DNA from 3 places in the Azoarcus sp. Soil_N_20 genome. Region 1 is predicted to be linked to each of the others. Evidence: predicted binding sites of a transcription regulator. Region 1 holds the regulator's gene; each other region holds the start of a gene.
What was found. The regulator FNR, encoded in region 1, switches genes on or off when oxygen is low (the NO sensors DNR and NnrR bind a similar motif). The targets are predictions, from matches to a motif close to TTGANCTAGNTCAA.
Positions count from the first base shown of each region.

Region 1 (7,893 bases):
CGAAATACACATGCAGGTCGTGGCGGTCCGCCAGGGTGACCACGAGACTGTAGAAATACGCCATCGACGTGCCGAGCACGACCAGCACATCCATGTTTGCACCGCCACCCCGCAGCGCAGCCCATGCACCGCGATAGAAACGCGCGCCGATCCAGAACTGCACCGGGGTGGCCAGCAGCATTTGCATCCAGCGCGGCACGAGGTCGTGCTGCATCTCGCCGCCCGGCCACAGGCCGAACATCGCCGGCATCTGGGCGGCAAGCGGCAGGGTCAACAGTGCGGCAATCCAGAAGTGCCGGAACTCGCCCTTCCATTCCCGCTGCTGACGGGCGCGAACTTCCTCGCGAACCACGTTTGCCGCCTCGGTCGCACTAAAGCCGGCGCGCTCGACCGCAGCCACCGCAGCGCCAACCGTCAGCGCACCCGAGGCGTAATGCAGGGTTGCGCGCTCGGTGGCGAGGTTGACACTGGCCTCGACCCCGGGCAGACGGTTGAGCACCTTCTCCAGCCGGGTGGAACAGGCTGCGCAAGTCATGCCGCCGATGGAAAGCTCGAGTGTAGCCGCGGACGCATGGCCGGCTGAGGGCGCCGTCAGACGGGATGGATTTTCTGGCATCGTGTTTCTGCCTTGCAGTATTTTGACATGAGGTGCAGTCTAAACTCCGTACCTGAGTACGGAGTCAACACATGGACCAACAAATCAGCAAGGAACTGACCATCGGTGCGTTGGCCCGAGCGGCCGAGGTCGGCGTCGAAACGATCCGCTACTACCAGCGCCGCGGCCTGCTTGCCGAGCCACAGCAGTTGCGCGGAAGCTATCGCGTATACGGGACGCCTGCACTCGCCCGCCTGCGCGCGATCCGCCGCGCCCAGCAGTTGGGCTTCTCGCTCGACGAGATCGATGGCCTGCTGGCACTCAACGAGGACACCGACCGCGAACGCGCACGGGCCCTGGCCCAGGCAAAAATCAAACTGATCGACGACCGGATCCGGCAACTGGCCGATATGCGGGCAGCCCTCGCCGAGCTCGTAAACTGCTGCCAGCACACTGATGCAACGGCGCCCTGCCCCATCTTGCGCGCACTGTCGAGCGAGCAGTAGCGGCCGCCCCCTGACGCGCCGGGATCAGATCGTGCACACCACCCCGCTCCACAACTGGCCGCCGAGGGTGGGCGCATGGAACAGCCCGAACACTCCGAAACCGAGCACCAGCAAACCCGACGCAAACCGGACCTTGCTGTTGCGGGTGAGGTCACGGAAGCGTTTGAACAGCATCCCGGCGAGCATCAGATTGGGCAAGGTGCCGAGCCCGAAGGCCAGCATCAGGCCCGCTCCGCGGGGGGCCGATCCGGTAACCAATGCCGTCGCAAGGATCGAATACACCAGACCACAGGGCAGGAACCCCCACAACAGGCCGAGTGGCAAGGCCTGCTTGACCGAACGAGCGGGCAGAAAGCGTCGGGTAAGGGGCTGGATGCGGCGCCACAGCTGATGCCCTAGCCGCTCCACCGGGGCGAGCAGCCGGGTGAAACCGGTGAGATAGAGCCCGAGCGCAATCAGCATCAGATTGGCGAGCACGTAGAGCGTGATCTGCACCGGCAGCACGCCATCGTAGAGCATGCCGACCGAACCGATTGCGCCAAGCAGGGCACCGATTGCGGTATAGGTGCCGATCCGGCCGAGATTGTAGGCCAGATGGATCGGCCACTGCCGACCGCGGTCTGTCGGCGTCTGCACCTGCACGGTCAGGGCGCCGACAATACCGCCGCACATGGACACGCAGTGGGTGCCGCCGAGCAGGCCGATCAGGAAGACGGCCAGATAACCGGTTTCGGGCATAGATTCTCAGAACTGGGCAGGGGACGCGGAGTGCGCATTCTACGCCGCTCCCCTCGCCCTCACCGTCAGATGACCCGGGAATACCGGGCGCGCTCGCGATCCGCACGCAGGTAGCGGTCGAACACCATCGCGATACCGCGTACGAGCAGACGCCCTGCAGGCTCGACACTGAGCCAGTCCCCATCCAGCTTGACCAGCCCTGCAGCCTCCATCTCCTTGAGGTCGGCCAGCTCCTCGGCAAAGTACTCGCGGAAGTTGATCAGGTGGGCGATTTCGATCGATTCGATCGACAGCTCGAAATGGCACATCAGCGCCTGGATGATGGCACGGCGCAGGAGGTCGTCGGCGGTGAGTTCGATCCCGCGCAACACGGGCAGCTGGTCACGGTCGAGTGCATCGTAGTACTCGTCGAGGGTCTTCACGTTCTGCGAGTAGACCGGACCGATCTTGCCGATGGCAGACACACCGAAGGCGAGCAGATCGCATTCCGCCTGGGTGGAATAGCCCTGGAAGTTGCGATGCAGGCGCCCCTGACGCTGGGCAACGGTGAGCTCGTCGTCGGGCTTGGCGAAGTGGTCCATGCCGATATAGACGTAACCCGATTCGGTAAGCCGCCGGATCGCCAGTTGCAGGATCTGCAGCTTGGAATCGGCCGACGGCAGATCGCTCTGGGCAATCCGGCGCTGCGGCTTGAACAGCCCGGGCAGGTGCGCATAGCTGTACAGCGAGATGCGATCCGGGGACAGTTCGAGCACCTGCTCGAGGGTGCGGTTGAAGCTGATCACGTTCTGCTTGGGCAGGCCGTAGATCAGGTCCATGCTGATCGACTTGAAGCCGGTGGCGCGCGCGGCATCCATCACCAGCTTGGTTTCCTCGACGCTCTGGACCCGGTTGGTGGCAATCTGGACGTCCTCGGCGAAATCCTGCACGCCGACGCTCATGCGGTTGAAGCCGAGATCGGCGAGCATCTCGACCGTATCGAAATCGACCTTGCGCGGATCGACCTCGATCGAGTACTCGCCGTTGGGCACGAGGTTGAAGTGCTTGCGCACCGACTCCATCAACTGGTGCATCTCGCCGTGCGACAGGAAGGTCGGGGTGCCGCCACCGAGGTGCAACTGCGTGACCTGCCTCGTTCCGCCCAGCGCAGCCACCTGCATCTCGATCTCTTTCGCCAGGTAATTCAAATACTTGGCCGAGCGCCCATGATCCTTGGTGATGATCTTGTTGCAGGCACAGTAGTAGCAGATCGTGTTACAGAACGGGATGTGGAAGTATAATGACAACGGTCGACTCACCCCACCGACGGCGCGTTTGCCAAGCCAGTCGGTCAGCGCGCGAGCGTCGAATGCCTCGACGAAACGATCTGCCGTGGGATAAGAGGTATAACGGGGCCCGTTGATGTCGAAACGACGAATCAGCTGGGGATCGAATAGAAGTTCTGTCTGGCTGGTCATGGTCGCGCTGCGTCAAGGTGTACTTAACAATGGCAGAAAGCCGGCATTTTGTGGTTGACTTGGATCAACGGCGGGAATATACCCGATCCAGACACGGAGCAAGTTTACTGTGCAAATGAAGGCAACGGTGCCGATCACCACGGCAGCACTCAAGACCGCGTGCTCCCAATGCAACCTCCTCGAATTGTGCCTGCCTTTCGGCATGTCCGATACCGAGCTCGACCGGCTCGACGAACTCGTCGGGGCCCGGCGCAAGATCAAACGCCAGCAGCCCTTGTACCGAGCGGGGGAATTGTTCGAAGCCATCTATGCGATCCGCGCCGGTTCATTCAAGACCGACGTCTTGCTCGAGGACGGTCGCGAACAGGTCACCGGTTTTCAGATGACCGGCGAGATCCTCGGCCTCGACGGTATCAGCACCGAACTCCACTCCTGCAACGCCGTGGCGCTCGAGGACAGCGAAGTCTGCGTGATTCCGTACGCCAAACTCGAAGAACTCTCGCGTGTCGTAGAGGGTCTGCAGCACCAGTTCCACAAGGTCATGAGTCGCGAGATCGTGCGCGACCATGGCGTGATGATGCTGCTTGGCTCGATGCGTGCGGAGGAACGTCTGGCTGCCTTCCTGCTCAACATGTCGCAACGCTTCACTGCGCGGGGCTTTTCTGCGGCGGAGTTTCACTTGCGGATGACGCGCGAGGAGATCGGCTCCTACCTGGGGCTGAAACTCGAGACCGTGTCGCGTGCTTTTTCCCGCTTCCAGGAAGAGGGCCTCGTTGCCGTTCAGCAGAAGCACATCCGCATCCTCAACAACGCGGGGCTCAAAAAGCTGATCCAGCACCAGCAGGGTGCGCGCTGAGCGGCATTCGACAGAACGAATCCTGCCGCAGGACATCAAACGACCTGTGCGAGCCAGCCGGCCGGGTTCTTGCTCAGCGCGACCGACACGATCCAGCCGAAAACCAGTAGTGCCGCACCATAGGCAATGGCCCGAATCCGCCGTGTGCGTCCACGCTTGAGGGCGATCGTACCGAGCACCACATACGCCACCAGGCCGATGACCTTGGCGGTAATCCAGTCGGCCTGGAACGGATACTGGCCGATCATCACTGCCATCGTGATGGCACTGCCGAGCAGTGCGGTGTCGACGACATGGGGCAAGGTTCGGGTGAGACGATGCGCGAGCAGGCGATGGTCACCGAGCATCCACCATCCGCGCAACGCGAATCCACCAACGCTCAGTATCGCGCAACTCACATGTATGTACTTGAGCGTCTGATACACGCCATATCTCCAGGAATGAAGCCTTTCGGCCAGAAACCCGACGCAGCCACGGCCTGCGCGCGGGACCCAGCCGAGGTTAGAATTCAGCCTTGACTGACGGAGCATGCAATGACTCATCCCCCTTCCGATCTCACCGCCCTGCTACGCCAGATTCCACTGTTTGGCGAACTGTCCGACCCGGAACTCGAGCGCGTCGCCCGCTTTACGCGAGAGCGCCATCTCACCAAGGGCGAGCTGCTGTTCCAGCGTGGCGATATGGCTCATGGCTTCTACTTCGTGGTATCCGGTCAGTTGAAGCTCGCATTTTCGTCCGCCCAGGGAAACGAAAAGGTTGTCGAGATCGTCGGCCCGCAACAGAGTTTCGGTGAAGCGGTGATGTTCATGGACCGCCCCTACCCGGTGTTCGCCGAGGCCCTGAGCGACATGGCACTGCTGCACATCGGCCAGAACGTGGTGTCGGAACTGGTCGATCAGGATCCCGGGTTTGCCCGCAAGCTTCTCGCCGGGATGGCCATCAGGCTGCACAACATGGTGCGCGACGTCGAGACCTACTCGCTGCGTTCGAGCACTCAACGCGTGATCGGCTATCTGCTGCAGCAAACCGGTAGCGACGACGGAAAACCCGCAGAAATTTCGCTGCCGACCAGCAAGCAGGTCATCGCCTCACGCCTCAACCTGACCCCTGAAACCCTGTCTCGAATCTTCCACGACCTCGCCGACAACGGACTGATCAGCGTGCATGGAAAACGTATCGAACTGCATGACCCCCGCGCCCTGGCACGCTACAACGGCTGAACCAAGCTCGCATTCGAAGTTTCCAACAGACGCGCCCGCGGCCACCTTGACCAGAGTCAAGCCCGCGCTTGCGCCTTGTGCAACGCGGCCACTCAGGCCGCATCCTTCGGCACCGCCTCCTTGCCCCGGCCGAGGAAACTGCCGATCAGGTCCACCGGCACCGGAAAGACCAGGGTCGAACTCTTGTCACCGGCCACTTGGGTAAGGGTCTGCAGATAGCGCAATTGCATGGCCGCCGGTTCGCGCGACAACATTGCAGCTGCTTCCATCAGCGCCTGCGCCGCCTGTTTTTCGCCTTCCGCATGAATCACTTTGGCGCGGCGCTCGCGTTCTGCCTCGGCCTGACGGGCGATCGCGCGCACCATGCTCTCGTTCAGATCGATATGCTTGATCTCGACGTTGGTCACCTTGATGCCCCATGAGTCGGTCTGCGCATCGAGAATCTGCTGTACATCAAGGTTGAGCCGCTCGCGCTCGGCCAACATCTCGTCGAGTTCGTGTTTGCCGAGCACCGCGCGCAAGGTCGTTTGTGCCAGCTGGCTGGTCGCGACCAGGAAGTTCTCGACCTGGATGATCGCCTTCTCCGGGTCGACCACACGGAAGAACACGATTGCATTCACCTTGACCGACACGTTGTCGCGCGAAATCACGTCCTGCGAAGGCACATCCATGGTCACCACGCGCAGATCCACCTTCACCATCTGCTGCACACCCGGGATCACGATCACCAGACCAGGGCCCTTTACTTTCCAGAAGCGGCCAAGCATGAAGATCACACCGCGCTCGTACTCGCGCAGGATCCTGATCGAAGCGACAACGAGAAATATGAGCAGGAGCAGGAGGGGCGCAAAGCCAAGTTGGAGATCGATCATGATGAGGCGCTCCGTAAATTTGGGGAATCGGTTACCGGTGAAACATCCACCACAAGCCCGTTGAGGCAATCGACCCGCACCCTGCTGCCAGGTTCGAGCGGGGCATTCGAGCGGGCCCGCCAGCGCTCGCCATGCACCATCACCCACCATCCGCCTTCGACCGCGGGGCCGATGACGGTACCGCATGCGCCGGCCATCTCCTCCCGCCCGCTCACCACCGGGCGCTTGAAGCTGCGGGCGGCAAAGCTGCCGATCGCCAGCAGCACCGCCGCACTGGTGAGCGCCAGGCCGATGACCAACGCCACTGGGACACCAAAACCTGGGGCCTCGGTGTCCATCAGGAACAGCCCGCCGACAATGAAGGCGATGACGCCGCCGACGCCGAGCACGCCGAAGCTCGGGATGAAGGCCTCGGCCAGCATCAAACCGGCACCGATCGCCAGCAACAGCACCCCCGCCCAATTAACCGGCAGCAACTGGAAGGCGTAGAGCGCAATCAGCAGCGAAATGGCGCCGGCCACACCCGGCACACCGAAGCCCGGCGAGGTGAACTCGAAGAACAGGCCGTAGATCCCGATCATCATCAGGATCAGCGCCACCTGCGGATGTGCCAGCGAGGCGAGGATGCGGTTGCGCCAGTCCGGCTCGTGGTGCTCAATGGTGGCGTTGGCGGTGGCGAGCACCACCTTGCCGCCGATCAGGGCAATTTCGCGGCCATCGAGCTGCGCGAGCAGTGCAGGAACGTCGGCCGCAATCATATCGATCACCTTCTGCGCCAGCGCATCCTCTGCCGACAGGCTCGCCGCCTCGCGCACCGCGCGTTCGGCAAAATCGGCGTTGCGCCCGCGCAGCTGTGCCAGGCTGCGGATGTAGGCGGTGGCATCCTCGACCGATTTGGCGGTCATCGCATCGGTACCGGCGAGCGGCTTCGATGTCGGCTTTGGCGCGGGTTGCGCGGAAGGTCTCGTGGCAGCGTCACCATTCCCGGAGGATGCGGCATCCTTTTTCTTGTTATCGGCCCCTGCAGCCTGCTCATCCTCGGCGGGTTCGGGCCGCGTTTCGGGGCCGGGTTTGCCCGGCTGGGCCCCACCGATGCCGATCGCCACCGGGGTCGCGGCACCAAGGTTGGTCGCCGGCGCCATCGCCGCGATATGACTCGCGTACAGGATGTAAGTACCGGCGCTCGCCGCCCGCGCGCCCTCTGGCGATACGAAGGTGACCACCGGCACCGGAGAGGCAAGAATATCCTTGATGATGATGCGCATCGAGGTGTCGAGGCCGCCGGGAGTATCCATTTCGATCACGACCAGCCCGGTACCGGATCGAGCGGCACGGGCAAGACCGCGATGAATGTAATCGGCCGTCGCCGGGCCGATCACGCCCTCGACACCCAATTGCAGCACGCTCGCGCTGGCTGCGGCTGCCGGCCCACCGACCATCACCAGTGCGATCAGCACCAGTGCCAGCCCGATGACGCGCCAAGACCGTGAAACCGCGCATGCTTGCATGGGGTGACCTCCGTGGCTGCCAGGTCGTCAAATCGGCGAATCTGCTCCTTGTGTGGGAGTCCGCACCCGGGCAGAAGTTCTGCCCTCCTCAACGCTCCATCACGTAAGTACCCGGGGCCGGAGCGAGTGCAGGGTACTGAG
Region 1 is NZ_JBDGKX010000018.1:28,371-36,263, reverse strand. Features, by position in the region: gene AC3A35_RS24240 (heavy metal translocating P-type ATPase) at 1-616, opposite strand, end outside; gene AC3A35_RS24235 (MerR family transcriptional regulator) at 688-1,101, shown strand; gene AC3A35_RS24230 (sulfite exporter TauE/SafE family protein) at 1,126-1,839, opposite strand; gene hemN (oxygen-independent coproporphyrinogen III oxidase) at 1,905-3,296, opposite strand; gene fnr (fumarate/nitrate reduction transcriptional regulator Fnr) at 3,412-4,152, shown strand; gene AC3A35_RS24215 (SirB2 family protein) at 4,188-4,577, opposite strand; gene AC3A35_RS24210 (Crp/Fnr family transcriptional regulator) at 4,686-5,372, shown strand; gene AC3A35_RS24205 (slipin family protein) at 5,465-6,244, opposite strand; gene AC3A35_RS24200 (NfeD family protein) at 6,241-7,752, opposite strand; gene AC3A35_RS24195 (PHA/PHB synthase family protein) at 7,841-7,893, opposite strand, start outside.

Region 2 (7,893 bases), on a different contig from region 1:
GGAGCACGCCCTTGCCCATCGCATGGACACCTGACCTCGACACCGGAATCGATGTGATCGACCAGCAACACCGGCGCATCGTGGACTATATCAACGACCTCAAGGGAGCGAACATCCGGCGCGACCTCCCGGCCGTGGGCCGCACGCTAGACGAACTGGTCGACTACACCCTGTCGCACTTCGCCTTCGAGGAGAGTCTGCAGGAGGAAGCGGCCTACCCGTACTGCAAGCCGCACAAGAAGGTTCACGAACTCTTCATCCGCCGCATCAACGAGTACGTCGAGCGCTACCGGCAGGGCGAGGACATCACCGCCGAGCTTCACAAATTGCTGAGCACCTGGCTCATCAACCACATCAGGCGCGACGACGCCGACTATGTCGCCGCGGTAAAGTCCAACATGGTCGGCATCATCGCGGAAAAGGAAAAGAAGCAGGGAACCGGCTGGTTCAGCCGCTTTTTCCGCTGACGACTGCATTGCCGCAAGTGTCGTGACCGCACCGGCGCCCCGCCGCACGCGGGCGGCGCCTCACTCCACCACGCCGAGGCGGCCGTTGTGGCTGCCCATATACCACAGCCGGCCGCGCTGGTCGGTCACCATCTTGCGGATCCCGACATTGCTCGAAGGCAGCTTGACCACGCGCATCGCTTCGGTGCGCGGATCGAAGCGCACCACGGTGTCCAGCTCGATCTCGTTGGCCCACACGATGCCGCCGCCATCGACGGTGACCGCGTAAGGGCCGGCATCGCCGCCCGGCAGCGGATACACACCGACGATCCGGCGCTGCGCCGGGTCGAGCTTGGCCAGCTTGCCGGTGCCGTAATAGGTGACCCACAACATGCCGTCGGGGCTGCTGGCGATACGGCGCGGCAGTGAACCCTGACCGGTGTCGACCTCACTCAGTTCGCCGCTGCGCGGATCGAGCCGGCCGAGCTTGTGATCGCGCATGCGGCAGATCCAGACGTTGCCATCCTTGTCGAGCGCCAGCCCGTAGGGTCCGCCCGGCACCGGATACTCGGTGATCGCACCGCTGCCAGTGTCGAGGCTGGCGACCTTGTTGCCCGCCTGCATGGTGAACCAGATCGTGCGCTGATCGTCGCTGATCACCAGGGTGTGCGGCCCGCCCCCGCCGGACGGCGTGCGATGCTCGACGACCGCGCCGGTGGCCGGATCGAGCCGGCCGATGGTGCCGTTGCCGTTGCCGGTGGTCCACACGATGCCCTTGCGATCGACGAGCAGGCCATGCGGCCGATGGCCCGGCGGCAAGTCCCACTCGCGGAAGGTTTCGGTCTGTGGATCGAAGCGGGCGACCTTGTTGCCGTTCATCACCGCGACGAACACGCTGCCGTCCGGTCCGATCGCCGGGTCGCGCGCGAAGCGCGGGGTGGGAACCGGCCATTCGCGCACGGTACCGGCCGGATCCGGCAGCGCACCCGGGGTGATGCCGTAGTTCGATCCGCCACCGTGGGCGAGCCACGGTAGAACGGCGCTCAACAGCAGTAAGGCAGGGCGTTTCATTACACTCCTCCGCGTCGGAAAAGCCGATCGAGGGGGCGAACGCCAGGTCCGCCGACCGCAACTTCGACAACGCGACCCGTGCCAGGGTTGCGCACGGGTGCGCCGATGATGCGGCGCTCACCGTCCACGACGCGTGACGACGGTCGCGCACCGTGCCCGGATCCGCGTGCACGGTCCTGCCTCGGGGCGAACGCCGGGCCATACCACTTCGGTGATATTGATCCGGACTTGATCCTGATCAAGTCCGACCGGTGCAAGTCCTTGATCTCGGTCAAATTCGGCCATTTGATATGACATAGGATGAGCGCGCACTTTTTAATAACGACACGCTCAGGGAACAGCAATGAAAGCAACCACCATACTTGCATCCGCAATCGCCCTCGCCCTCGCCAGCCCGCTGGCATTCGCCCACAAGGCAGGTGACGTCGTGATCCGCGCCGGCGCCGCAAGCGTCAACGCGCAGACCGACAGCGCCGAGATCAAGCTCAATGGCACCAAGCTGGCTGGCACCGAAGCCACAGTCAATGACAACACCCAGCTCGGCCTGACCCTGAGCTACATGCTGACCGACCACGTCGGCATCGAGCTGCTGGCGGCCACGCCGTTCTCGCACCGGATCGGGATCAAGGGGGTCGGCGCGGGCATCGACGGCAAGTTTGCCGACGTCAAGCAGCTGCCGCCCACCGTGACCGTCCAGTATTTTCCCCTGGCACCCACGTCGAAATGGCAGCCCTACGTCGGCGTCGGGGTCAATTACACGACCTTCTTCGACGAAGACCTCACCAGCGCACAGAAGGCAAACGGCTTCTCCGACCTGAGCCTGAGCGACTCCTGGGGGGTCGCGCTGCAACTGGGCTCGGACGTTATGATCACGGACAGGCTGATGCTCAACGCCGCCCTCTGGTACATCGACATCGACACCACCGCCAGCGCGCGCCTCGGCGGCGTGAACAAGGTCAAGGTGGACGTCGAGGTCGATCCGTGGGTGTTCATGGTGGGTGTCGGCTACAAGTTCTGACCGGATTCTCCCTTCGTCCGTCCGGACGACAAGACAGGGGCGACGGCGCAAGCGGTCGCCCCTGTTTTCTTTATGTCGCGGTGTGCACCCCGCGGCCGCTCCGGCCGGCCGTGGCGATAGGAAGAATGCATCGCCGACGGCATCATGCGGATGGCAGCTGCTTCGATCCATGAACCAAGCCCCGGGTCACCGTTCTAACTGACACTGCAGGCGGCAGCGCCGCGCAGTATTCCCCCGGGCGGTGCGCATCTCCAGAGAGATGATTCTGGAGGCGTCTCGGCTCGGAACTTTGATCGACGAGACATTGTTCGAGGTGTGCCATGACTCTACGCTTAGGCGACGAGGCGCCCGACTTCACGGCCGAGACGACTCAGGGAAAGATCAATTTCCACCAGTGGATCGGCGACGGCTGGGCCATCCTGTTTTCGCATCCCAAGGACTTCACGCCGGTATGCACCACCGAGCTCGGGTACATGGCCAGGCTCAAACCGGAGTTCGACAAACGCAACACCAAGATCATCGGCCTATCGATCGACCCGGTGAGCGATCACGAGCGCTGGATGAACGACATCGAGGAGACCCAGAACTGCAAGATCGACTACCCGCTGATCGGCGATCCCGAACTCACCGTCGCCAAGCTCTACGACATGATCCATCCCAACGCGAGCGGCGAGGCGAAGGGCCGCAGCGCGCAGGACAATGCGACCATCCGCTCGGTGTTCGTGATCGGACCGGACAAGAAGATCAAGCTGATGCTCACCTATCCGATGAGCACCGGCCGCAACTTCGACGAGGTGTTGCGCGTACTCGACTCGATCCAGCTGACCGCCAGCCACAAGGTGGCGACGCCGGTGAACTGGAAGCAGGGCGAGGACGTGATCATCGTGCCGTCGGTGTCCGACGACGAGGCGAGGGCGAAGTATCCGCAGGGCTGGCAAGCGCCGCGGCCGTATCTGCGCATCGTGCCGCAACCCAAGTAGGCCGCCGCGGCATTGCTGCCTGGGTGAGGCGGAGGCCACCACGATGGACATTCGCACGGGCTTCATCGGCACGATCGGCAACACGCCGCTCATTCGTCTGGACAAGCTGAGCGCCGAGACCGGCTGCGAGCTCCTCGCCAAGGCCGAGTTCCTCAACCCCGGCGGGTCGGTGAAGGACAGGGCCGCGCTGTTCATCATCCGCGACGCCGAACAGCGCGGCCTGCTTGCCGCCGGCGGTACCGTGGTCGAGGGTACCGCCGGCAACACCGGCATCGGGCTGGCCCACATCTGCGCGGCACGCGGCTATCGCTGCATCATCGTCATTCCCGACAACCAGTCGCCGGAAAAGATGGACCTGCTGCGCGTGCTCGGTGCCGAAGTGCGGCCGGTGCCGCCCAAGCCCTACGTCGATCCCGACAACTACCAGAAGATCGCGGGGCGGCTGGCCGCCAGCCTGCCCAATGCGATCTGGGCCAATCAGTTCGACAACATCGTCAACCGCCAGGCGCACTTTGCGACCACCGGGCCGGAAATCTGGCGCGATACCGACGGCCGGATCGACGCCTTCGTCTGTGCCACCGGGACCGGCGGTACGCTGGCCGGGGTCGCGCGCTTTCTCAAGGAGCGCGCACCCGGGGTGCGCATCGTGCTCGCCGACCCGCAGGGCAGTGCGCTCTACAACTGGGTGAAAACCGGCGAATTGAAGGCCGACGGCAGCTCGATCACCGAAGGCATCGGCACCACCCGGGTCACGGCGAACCTGGAAGGCACGCCGATCGACGACGCGGTACGGGTCGACGATCAGACCTGCGTCGCCATGGTCTACCGCCTGCTGCGCGAAGAAGGCCTGTTCGTCGGCAGTTCGAGCGGGATCAATGTGGCGGCCGCGGTCGCGGTCGCCCGCCAACTCGGACCCGGACACACGGTCGTCACCCTGCTGTGCGACCGCGGCGGACTGTACTTCAAGCGCCTGTTCAATCCCGAATGGCTGCGCGCGAAGGGCCTCAGCGCGGAGGGCTAGCCCGGGCGCGGCGGATCGCCGGCGTCGACAGATATAGCGATTCCACCCGCTCCCGCGCCCACGGCGTGCGGCGCAGAAACTTCAGGCTCGAGGCCACGCTCGGGTCGTGGGTGAAGCAGCGGATGTCGATCTGCCGCCCCAGTTCGTCCCAGCCGTAGTAGCTGACCAGCGCGTTGACGACGGCCTCCAGGGTGAGGCCGTGGAGGGGGTTGTTGGGCTGTGGTCCGCTCATCGGGCACCCTCCAGTCGAAGATCGGGCGGCGCCGTTCGCGGCCGCGCCCGACGCCGGCTCAGCGCCCGCACGGAATCACGCGCCGGCAAAACGTGCGCGCAGAAAGGCCACGATCTCGTCGGATTCGTACATCCACCGGCTGTTGCCCGAGCGATCGGTGACCTTCAGGCAGGGCACCTTGGCGCGCCCGCCGCCGCGCACCAGTGCCGCACGGTTGGCGCCCTCCTGTTGCGCATCGCGGCCCTCGATCGGCAGCGCCAGGCGATGCATCTCGTGGCGGACCTTGATGCAGAACGGACAGGTCCGGTACTCGTACAGCACGAGATCGCGGCACTGCTTGTCCACCTGCGCCTGCAAGGCCGGCGCGCGCACCACGCCCTGCGGCCGGGTGAAGCGCTCGCGCGCCAGCAGCACCGGGCCGAGGACGAGGCGCAGGGTTCTGAAGAAGGTTCTGATGACAGGTTTCATGATCGATTCCGGTAGGTGACACATAAGGGGGAACGCGCATCGGCACGCCCCCGGGGATTCAAAGGTCTAGCTGCAGCGCGGCCAGGCGCGCGTAGAGTCCGCCTTGCTGGCGCAGGTCGGCCGGAGTGCCGGTTTCGACAATGCGCCCATGGTCCATGACCACGATACGGTCGGCCTTCTGCACCGTGGCCAGGCGATGGGCGATGATCAGCGTGGTACGCCCCCGCATCGCCGCGCTCAGGCCCTTCTGCACCAGGATCTCGGACTCCGCGTCGAGCGCGCTGGTGGCTTCGTCGAGCAGCAGCAGGCGGGCACCCTTGAGGATGGCACGCGCGATCGCGATGCGCTGGCGCTGGCCGCCCGACAAGCGCGTGCCGCGTTCGCCGAGAAAGGTCTGGTAGCCGTCGGGCAGGCGGTCGATGAACTCATCGGCGACCGCCGCCCGCGCCGCCTGCACCACCTCCTCGTCGCTCGCCTCGATGCGGCCGTAGCGGATGTTCTCGAGCGCGTTGGCGGAGAAGATCACCGGGTCCTGCGACACGATGGCGATGTCCTTGCGCAGGTCGTGCAGGCTCAGTTCGCGGATGTCCTGGCCGTTGATCCGAATGCAGCCTTCGGGCACGTCGTAGTAACGCAGCAGGACCTGGAACAGGCTGGTCTTGCCCGCGCCCGACGGGCCCACCAGGGCCACGCTCTCGCCCGCCGCGATCTCCAGGCAGATGTCGTCCAGCGCCCGCGTCTGCGGCCGTGCAGGGTAAGAAAAGCCGACATGATCAAAGCGCACCGCGGCCTGTGCCGAGCGCACCGGGGGCTGCGGGCGGTCGGCCTCGCGAATCGCGGACTCGGCATGCAGCAACTCGAGCAGGCGCTCGGTGGCACCCCCGGCGCGCATCACGTCGCCCCACACTTCGGCCATGGTCCCGACCCCGCCCGCCACCAGCGCCGCGTACAGCACGAAGGACGCGAGCTGGCCGCCGGTCAGGGTGCCGGCATGCACCTGGTGAGCGCCGATCCACAGCACGAAGATGATCGTGCCCATCACCGCAGTGATGATCAGCGCGGTCAGCGCGGCGCGCACCCGGGTGCGCCGGATCGCGGTGACGAAGCTGGTCTCGGTGCGATCGGCGAAACGCCGCGCCTCCTGTCGCTCCTGGGTGTAGGCCTGCACCGTGGGCATCGCGTTGAGGATTTCGGCGGCGAGCGCCGAGGCGTCGGCGATGCGGTCCTGCGATTCGCGCGACAGTTTGCGCACCTTGCGCCCGATGGCGATGATCGGCAGCGTGAGCACCGCCATCAGGCCCAGGTTCAGCGCGAACAGGTGGAAGCTGGTCACCGCCAGCATCACCATGCCGCCGACGAACTGGAACAGGCTGCGCAGGCCCATCGACACCGAACTGCCGACCACGGTCTGGATCAGCGTGGTGTCGCCGGTCAGGCGCGACAGCACCTCGCCGGTCTGCAGGGTCTCGAAGAACTGCGGCGACTGCCCCACGACGCGCGCATACACCGCGCTGCGCAGATCAGCGGTCACCCGTTCGCCCACCCACGACACCGTGTAATAGCGCGCCGCCACCGCCAGCGCCCACAACGCGGCGAGGCCGAACAGCGCGATGAAATGCCCGTCCAGGCCGAGCGCGCCGAGCAGGCCGTCACGGGTCCGTGCGGGTTCGCCGAAGCCGAAGCCGAAATCGATCAGGTCGCGAAACGCCAGCGGCACCACCAGGATGGTCGCCGAGCCGAGGCAGAGCAGCGCGAACGCGAGCGCCAGCCGCGCCCGGTAGGGGCGCACAAAGGGTAGCAGGCCGCGCAGCGCGGAAAGGCGTCGGGGGTTCGGAGCCGGGAGCGGGGTGGCGGGAGGCATCCGCAATTATCGTTCATCTGCGTGCCAAGCTGCGCGCCTCGATCGCATCCCGTGCCCCCGTGCAGGCGCTCCCGGCTGGCCGCAGACGCCCCCGCCCACCGCGAAGCGAAGCCGCAGATGCGTTACGCTCCGGCGCACGGACCTGCCCATGACCGGGCGCACCACGGGCCCGCATCGCCGCCTCCATTGCCAACCGGGTGAGGACAGCAGTACGCTGCGAACCGGCGGTCACCCGGCTGCCGTCCATTCGCGCCCCGTCAAGCCGATGCCGCCGCAACCATCGGGCGCCCCCGCCACCCACATTCACCTCGCAAGCACCTCACATGACCCGACCGACCCTGATCGCCCTGAGCCTCGCGCTCACCCTCGCCACCGCCGCCGCCCACGCCGCCGAGCTGACCGAAGAGCAGAAGACGCTGTACGCCCTCGGCCAGCTCGTAGCCCGCCAGACCGCCGTCTTCCAGCTCACCCCCGCCGAACTCGATGCCGTCCAGCAAGGCTGGCGTGACGGCACGCTGGGCGCAAAGACCGCCGTCGACCTCGACGTGTACGGCCCCAAGGTCAATGAACTCGGCCAGGCGCGCCAGGCCGCCGCCACCCAGCTGAGCATGGCCAAGGGCAAGGAAGTGCTCGCCGCGGCCGCCGCCGAGAAGGGCGCCGTCAAGACTCCCGGCGGCTTCGTCTATCGTGCGCTCACCGAAGGCACCGGCGCGCGTCCGGTCGCGAGCGACGTGGTCAAGGTCCATTACCGCGGCACCCTGCCCGACGGCACCGAATTCGACAGTTCCTACAGCCG
Region 2 is NZ_JBDGKX010000011.1:102,493-110,385, forward strand. Features, by position in the region: gene AC3A35_RS20080 (bacteriohemerythrin) at 12-467, shown strand; gene AC3A35_RS20085 (Vgb family protein) at 528-1,517, opposite strand; gene AC3A35_RS20090 (OmpW/AlkL family protein) at 1,861-2,535, shown strand; gene AC3A35_RS20095 (peroxiredoxin) at 2,856-3,515, shown strand; gene AC3A35_RS20100 (cysteine synthase A) at 3,559-4,536, shown strand; gene AC3A35_RS20105 (VF530 family protein) at 4,520-4,768, opposite strand; gene AC3A35_RS20110 (glutathione S-transferase N-terminal domain-containing protein) at 4,844-5,236, opposite strand; gene AC3A35_RS20115 (ABC transporter transmembrane domain-containing protein) at 5,295-7,097, opposite strand; gene AC3A35_RS20120 (FKBP-type peptidyl-prolyl cis-trans isomerase) at 7,421-7,893, shown strand, end outside.
Region 2: the regulator FNR is predicted to act here: its motif matches at 1,779-1,792, upstream of AC3A35_RS20090 (OmpW/AlkL family protein).

Region 3 (7,893 bases), on a different contig from region 1:
AACGATGTACTCGGGGTGCTGCCCGCCAAGCTTGGGCACCGAGTACACGTCGGGAAAGCTGGTCCGATAGCCCGGAATACCATGGCAGCCGATACACGCGGATATCTTGCCTTTTGCCACCTCGGCATCACCGCCGGTAGCCTGCACCGAAAAACCTGATGCCGCCATGACGGTGGCCAGAAGCAGATGTCGTCCCTGCATGGTGTCTCCTCTGTGAAGGACTGCTATGTCTCGGGGCAGTCGATGGGAAACGTGCTGCCCGATTGAAAAACGCAGGGGCGATGCAACCCCCTGACCACTTTCGCCGTTTTCCGGCAACCCTAGCCCTATAATCGGAAAAAATTAATCAGAGGATTCCCCGATGTCACAACCCCGATTCGAAGGCAGTGCGCAGTATATTGCCACCCCGGACCTGATGCTCGCCGTAAATGCAGCCATCCGCCTGCAGCGTCCGCTGCTGATCAAGGGCGAACCGGGCACCGGCAAGACGATGCTGGCCGAAGAAGTGGCCGCAGCACTCGGGTTGCCGCTGCTGCAGTGGCACATCAAGTCGACCACGAAGGCGCAGCAGGGCCTCTATGAATACGATGCAGTGTCGCGCCTGCGTGATTCCCAGCTTGGCGACGACAAGGTCAAGGACATCGGCAACTACATCGTCAGGGGCGTGCTGTGGCAGGCGTTTGCGGCCGAATCACCGACCGTCGTTCTGATCGACGAAGTGGACAAGGCCGATATCGAGTTTCCCAACGACTTGTTGCGCGAACTCGATCGCATGGAGTTCCACGTCTACGAAACCCGGGAAACAGTACGCGCGGTCCATCGCCCGATCGTGTTCATCACCTCCAACAACGAAAAGGAACTGCCTGACGCCTTCCTGCGCCGGTGCTTCTTCCATTACATCCGCTTTCCCGACCGCGATACCATGCAGCGCATTGTCGATGTCCATTTCCCGGGCATCCGGAAGGCTCTGCTGACCGAGGCGATGGAAGTCTTTTTCGGCCTGCGCGATATCCCCGGGCTGAAAAAGAAGCCTTCGACTTCCGAGCTTATCGACTGGCTCAAGCTGCTGCTGGCCGAGGACATTCCTCCTGAGGCGCTGCGCTCGAAGGACAACAAGGCCATCGTTCCGCCGCTCGCCGGCGCGCTGCTCAAGAACGAACAGGATCTTCATCTGTTCGAACGCCTGATTCACATGGCGCGTCAGAACCGCTGAGGGTTTCGTAATGCTCAAGGCCAAGAAGATATGCTGATAGATTTTTTTCTCCATCTGAAGGCAAGCAAGCTCCCCGTATCCACCCGCGAGTTTCTCAGTCTGCTCGAAGGCCTGCGCGCCGGCGTCTGCGGCCACTCCCTGGATGATTTCTACCTGTGGTCGAGAACCTGCCTGATCAAGGACGAGGCGCTGTATGACCGCTTCGACGGCGCGTTCGGCGCGTACTTCAACGGGGTCACTGCCCTGCCCGGGCTCGACCTCGACTTGCCGGAGGATTGGTTGCGGGCGGCGATGAAGAAGCACCTCACGCCCGAGGAGCAGGCCCGCCTGGAAAAGCTGGGCTGGGACAAACTGATGGATGAATTTCGCAAACGCCTCGAGGAGCAGAAGGGCCGCCATCAGGGCGGATCAAGATGGATAGGTACCGGTGGCAGTTCGCCCTTCGGCAACAACGGCACCCATCCGGAGGGAATCCGGGTCGGCGGAGAGTCGGCGGGAAACCGCACCGCGGTGAAAGTCTGGGATCGGCGCGAGTTCCGCAATCTGGATGACTCGGTTGAACTCGGCACCCGCAACATCAAGGTTGCGCTGCGTCGCCTGCGCCGTTTTGCCCGTGAAGGGGCGGCCGAGGAGCTCGATCTGGAAGGAACAATAGCAGCCACGGCACGCAACGCCGGGTGGCTGGACCTGATGATGCGGCCCGAGCGCCACAATGCGGTGAAAGTGTTGCTGTTTCTCGATGTCGGCGGTTCGATGGACGACCACGTAAGAGTCTGTGAGGAGCTGTTTTCCGCCAGCCGCACCGAGTTCAAGCACCTGGAGTACTTTTACTTTCACAACTGCGTCTACGAATCCGTGTGGCGCGACGGCACCCGCCGACACGCCGAGCGCATCCCGCTGGTCGATGTCATTCACCGCTACGGTCCCGACTACAAGCTCGTGTTCGTTGGCGATGCCACCATGAGCCCGTACGAGATTCTTCATCAGCATGGCTCGATCGAACATATGAACGCCGAGCCCGGCGCGGCCTGGCTTCGCCGTCTGCTCGAGGCCTATCCCGCGGCAACCTGGCTCAACCCGGAGCCGGAGCGTCTGTGGACCTACCGCCAGTCGATCGAGCTGATACGTCAGTTGATGGGCGGGCGAATGTTCCCGATGACACTGGACGGACTCACCCGCGCGATGCAGTCACTGTCCAAAAAGCATTGACACCACCGACCCGCGCTACGATTGTCGGCAGCACGCCGGCAGCAATACGCGGCTGTCTTGCGGGTGCAGATCAGGGCGCGCGGTAATTGTCCTGGGTCATGATGTCGACACCGCACTGCAGGTTCTCGATCCAGTCCAGGAAGCGATTGACCATCGCCTTGCCTTCGAAGCGCGCCCCATGCTGCGGCACGATCATTTCGACATCCAGTTCGCGCACCATGTTCACCCAGAAGCGGCAGATCTTGTTCGAGATCATGTAGCGGCGGTGAAAGCCGATCATGAAGGGAATGTGATCGTCGAAATTCTTGACCGGCTTCATTGCCACGTCGTGATCGATCAGGGACGCCCCCATGTCACCGGTGAACAGGATTCGGGATACCGGGTCGTAGAACTGGAAATTGCCCTCCGAATGCATGAAATGCGCCGGTACGGCCTTGAGTTTGCATGCGCCCAGCGGCACGATCATGCCTTCGTCCGGAATGCCGATAATGCGGTCGGAATAGTCACGGCCTGTCGTGAAATGCGGCAGGAAGCGCGCCCACAGCTTGGAGATCAATATCCTGCAGTTTGTCGTCACCATCCATTTATTGAGCGACGCGATGATATCCGGATCGGCATGCGAGGCCAGAATGTAGTCGAGATTGCGTGACGGAAAATAGCGCTGCATTCCCATCAGCAAACCGTTGTAGGTCATGTTCCCACCGGGATCGACCAGTGCGCCATGATCACCGTCGACGATCAGGAACTGGTTGCACTGCACGGCGTGATCCGCCTCTTCATTGACGAGGTCGTAAAAGGCCAGACAGATATGCTTGCCGTCGTTGTAGAGCTCAACTGCCATGATCCGCATGTCCCGAGAATGGATGCCCGCCACGGCAGGCAACAAGAGACAAACTCTACCGCAGTCGCTACCGACCGTCCCGGCTATGCGAGCAATCCTTGATGTCGATCAAAAAGACAAGCCTGATGCCATGCGGATAACGACCAGCCAGAGTGCGATCCATGAAAAAAAGGGCGACCACGTGGGTCGCCCTCAAGCTGCTGTCCGCACAAGTGCGAAACGGTTGGCCGGAAGACCCGCCGGCCCGGGTATGGATTACTCGGTGAAGGGAAGCGGCTGCATGCCGAAGCCTTCATCGAGATGCTTGATCTGTTTGAGCAGGCGGTCGAGTTCAGTCTGCAATTTGGCAAGATCGTCCTGTTCGAGCAGACGCAAAGCCTCGGGCAGCACGCCACGCGCAGGAGACGGCGCCCGGGCCAGCAGCGCCGCGCCCGCTTCGGTCAGGTACAGTCGGACCACCCGCTGGTCGGCACTGGTGCGCTCCTTGCGGATCGAGCCGCCGGTCTCGAGGCGATCGATCATGTTGGACGCCGTGGACTGGTGCAGCGCCATCCGATTGGCCAGTTCGCCGACACGCAGACCCGGTGCCTCGCTCAATTCCTGCAACGCCCACAGCTGCGCGCCGGTCACCCCGCTCTGGCGTTCGATCCACTGCGAGTGCCGCTGTGCGGTCCGGATCAGCACCCTGAAGCGCTGCAACACCGACAATGGCGTTACCTTGGCATTTTTCTCTGCTGCGTTTTTTGTGTCGCTTTGTGACTGGGGCATCTGCATGGGCTCCGACTATATTTTCTCAAACAATACTTGTCAAAAAATTCGCTGATACGACTGCTCTCGCGTATCGTAACCATATCGTACGAAAGCCGCGCACATTCACCTTTCGAGCCCTGAAAATCAAGGTTTGCACGAACACGACATGAACGCATTCCGCCACTGAGAAAATTCCCGGCTGCAAACCCGCCTCACCACCCGACCCGCCCCGACGCCTGCTTGCCCATGCCTTCTACCGATCCCGACCCGGACCAGCCCTCCAACATTCCTCATCGCACCCTCCGACACATCGCCCGCGGCGGTCGCCGTTATGCGCTGCCGTGGCTTTCGATTGCGCGCTGGCACAAACGCCTGCTGCTGGTCGGTGCAGCCCTGCTGGCAGGATTGATCGCAATCGGGTTTGCCATCGGCGCGGAAGTCTCGATCGCGTTCCATCAGTCGCTGATGAGGGCAAGTCCCTGGCTGACGCTGATGGTGGCCCCGGCCGGGTTCGCGGCAATGGCCTGGCTGTCGCGGCGCTTCTTTCCCGGCACCGAAGGCAGCGGCATTCCCCAGGCAATTGCAGCGTCGTTGACCGACGATGCGCTCCTGCGCCGCCAGTTCGTGTCCTTCCGCCTCGCGATCGCCAAGGTGTTCCTGACCCTGGGCGGCTTGCTCTCGGGAGCATCGATCGGCCGCGAGGGGCCGTCGGTGCAGGTTGGCGCGTCGGCCATGCACATGCTCGCCGGGCGCCGCCACGGCCGCATCGCATCGAGCCGCGACCTCATCGTGGCCGGGAGCGGTGCGGGAATTGCTGCCGCGTTCAATACGCCGCTGGGCGGCATCATGTTCGCAATCGAGGAGATGTGTCGCCACCGGGCCTTCCGCGCCAACAGCACGACCTTGATCGCAGTGATCTTCGCGGGTCTTATGTCGCTCGCGGTACTTGGCAACTACACCTATTTCGGACGTACCCCGGCGGTGATCAGCTGGCCCGGCGGCGTATGGCCGATCGTCTTGTGCGGAATCCTCGGCGGCTTGCTCGGCGGCGGGTTCTCACGGGTGTTGATCGCGTCCTCGCGTGGGCTTCCCGGGCGGGTCGGCGAGTTTGCGCAGACACGGCCGGTCACCTTTGCCGCGTACTGTGGTCTCGCCACTGCCCTCATCGGCCTGTTGACCGGCGGGATGACCTACGGCACCGGCTATGCGGAATCGAAAGCGGCGCTGGAGGGATCAGCTGCCCTACCGGCCTATTTCATGGTCGCGAAACTGCTCGTGATCTGGCTGGCATTCGTGGCGCGCATCCCGGGCGGCATCTTTGCACCGGCGCTCGCGGTCGGCGCCGGCCTGGGCGCCGACCTCGCCCTCTTTCTTCCCGAAGAACAACACGAGGCGATTCTGGTGCTCGGCATGGTCGCCTTCCTGGCAGCAATGACCCAGGCACCAATCACCTCGCTGGTCATCGTGATGGAGATGACCGCCAATCACCAGATGCTGCTACCCCTGATGGCCACCGCGGTAGTCGCGCACGGTGTTTCCCGATCGGTCGCACCTGTACCCCTCTATCATGCGATCGCCCATGCCCTGCTGCGCGATGCCGAACAAAAGGCGCACCCGCATCGGAAAGCGGTGGAAGAAGGCACGCCACTTCCCGGGTGAACGCGGACATGAAACGGAGACCTCAGGCGCTCATGCGCTGCACCAGCCGCAGCGCCTGACCGCGCTCGAGCTGCTGCGCAAAGCGCGGGAAGTCCAGGCCGGTACGCCCCTGCAACTCGCGCGCAATCGATTTCATCCATTTCCAGCGCGGTGAGAATTCGGGGTTGCGAAACGCAAACAGCAGATAATTGCCATCTTCACGCACCGACATGGCGATGACCCGATCCTCGAATGCGGCGCCGACGAGATCCACGTGACGCGCGTAGGCGCGCTTGTCGCCGGCGATGTTCATCACCAGGATGCCGTTGCCCGACAACATGCGAAACGCATCGGTATAGAACGACGAGTCGGCCAGCGCCGCCGCCACACCATGCTCGTCGAACACATCGACCAGCACCACGTCAGCGCGCTCCGCGCAGTTGGCGACATGCTCGACCGCATCCGCGCACTCGATGCGAAAGCGTGCGTCATCCGGCGGCAGACAGAACGCCTCGCGAAATGCAATTACCTCCGGGTCGATCTCGACCGCCGTGATCGTGCTTGCCGGCAGATGCCGATAGCAGAACTTCGCCAGCGATCCACCGCCAAGGCCGAGCAGGGTCAGAGATCGGGGGCGCGGATTGAACAGCATGAAGGCCATCATGCCCTGGGTGTAGGCGACATCGAGTGCATGCGGGGCCTCGACCCGCATTGCACTTTGCTGGAAGCGCAGGCTGCCGAAATAGAGCGAGCGCACGCCATCGTGCTCGAGCACGAAGGGCTTTCCATACTCGGCCGCCACCAGTTGCTCGCGCAGCAGGTCCCCATCGCTGAACTCGGGTTCGAGCAACTTCAAGGTGCCCGGCTCGTCCGGAAACGGACTCGGCATCTCGAATAGGCGCGTCTGCCGCGCCCTCTGTTCAAACTGTTTTCCCGACAAACCCGACCCTCCATCCCCTTGCCCGCCAAGCCGGTTGCCGCGGAACACGCCGCCGCATCCGGCCACTCGGTGCTTACCGTCTTCGCAGCCTTCGGCGCTGCGATCAAAGAAACGGCGAGTCGGGAGGATAGGTCATGAAGCGTGGCGCTGACCAGCAAAGATGTGCTTGTCGGGCCCGGACACGGTCGGGCCGGAGCAACACGCCGCTGCTGCCTCCGGGCGCACGTCTTCAATAGGTCTTGTAGGGCAGGAACTTGCCGCTCATGGTGATGCTGACGCGATCGCCCGCCGGATGCGGTTCGCGCTGAAGATCCATCCTGAAGTCGATCGCACTCATGATGCCGTCGCCGAACTCCTCGTGGATCAGCTCCTTGAACGTGGTGCCATACACGTTGATGAGTTCGTAGAAGCGATAGATCAGCGGATCGGTCGGCACCGCGGTGGGCAAGGAGCCCTTGTAGGGCACGACCTGCAACTGCAGGATCGCATCCTCGGGCAGTTCGAGTGCCGCGCCCACCGCCTTCGCCTGGGTTTCGTTCAGGCTCATCTGGCCGAGCAGCGCGGCCGTGGTCCACTCCTTGCTCAGGCCGACGATCTCGGCCATCTGCGCCCAACTGAGCTTGTGCTTGAGCTTGGACTCAAGGATCAGGGCGGTCACTTCGGTACGGGTCATGGCAGTCTCCTTCAGGCGCTGAGGTTCTTGAGGGGATGAACGGATGCGGAAGCCGGTGCCGCGCCGGCCGGCAGCGGCACAATCTCTGCGCCGCCCTCCAGCCCGGGCCGAACGAGCGGCGGCTCGCGTGGATCGTGGTCGGGCATCTGGTCGTCGGCGTAACCCTTCGATCGGTTGACCAGGAAATCGACGAGGTGGTTACGGATGCGGTAGTACTGCGGGTCGTGATGGATGGTGTTGCGCGTGCGCTCCCGGCGCATCGTGATGTCGACGATCTCGGCAATCCGCGCGCAGGGGCCGTTACTCATCAGCAACACCTTGTCTGCCAGCAGGATGGCCTCATCCACGTCATGCGTGATCATGAACACGGTCTGGTGGGTGGCCTGCACGATGGCGAGCAACTCGTCCTGGATCGTGCCCCGGGTCAGCGCATCGAGCGCCCCGAACGGTTCGTCGAGCAGCAACATCTTGGGCTGGATCGCGAAGGCGCGTGCAATGCCGACCCGCTGCTTCATGCCGCCGGAGAGTTCGGCCTGCTTCTTGTGCAGCGCCGAACCGAGACCGACCATCTCCAGATAGCGGGTGCTGTGCGCGTCGACCTCCTTCGCGCTCCACCCGGGCCAGCGCGA
Region 3 is NZ_JBDGKX010000003.1:393,326-401,218, forward strand. Features, by position in the region: gene AC3A35_RS09115 (c-type cytochrome) at 1-201, opposite strand, end outside; gene AC3A35_RS09120 (AAA family ATPase) at 362-1,213, shown strand; gene AC3A35_RS09125 (vWA domain-containing protein) at 1,244-2,422, shown strand; gene AC3A35_RS09130 (oxygen-binding di-iron domain-containing protein) at 2,493-3,263, opposite strand; gene AC3A35_RS09135 (MarR family winged helix-turn-helix transcriptional regulator) at 3,519-4,031, opposite strand; gene AC3A35_RS09140 (chloride channel protein) at 4,260-5,672, shown strand; gene AC3A35_RS09145 (spermine/spermidine synthase domain-containing protein) at 5,695-6,507, opposite strand; gene cynS (cyanase) at 6,821-7,264, opposite strand; gene AC3A35_RS09155 (ABC transporter ATP-binding protein) at 7,276-7,893, opposite strand, start outside.
Region 3: the regulator FNR is predicted to act here: its motif matches at 3,362-3,375, upstream of AC3A35_RS09130 (oxygen-binding di-iron domain-containing protein).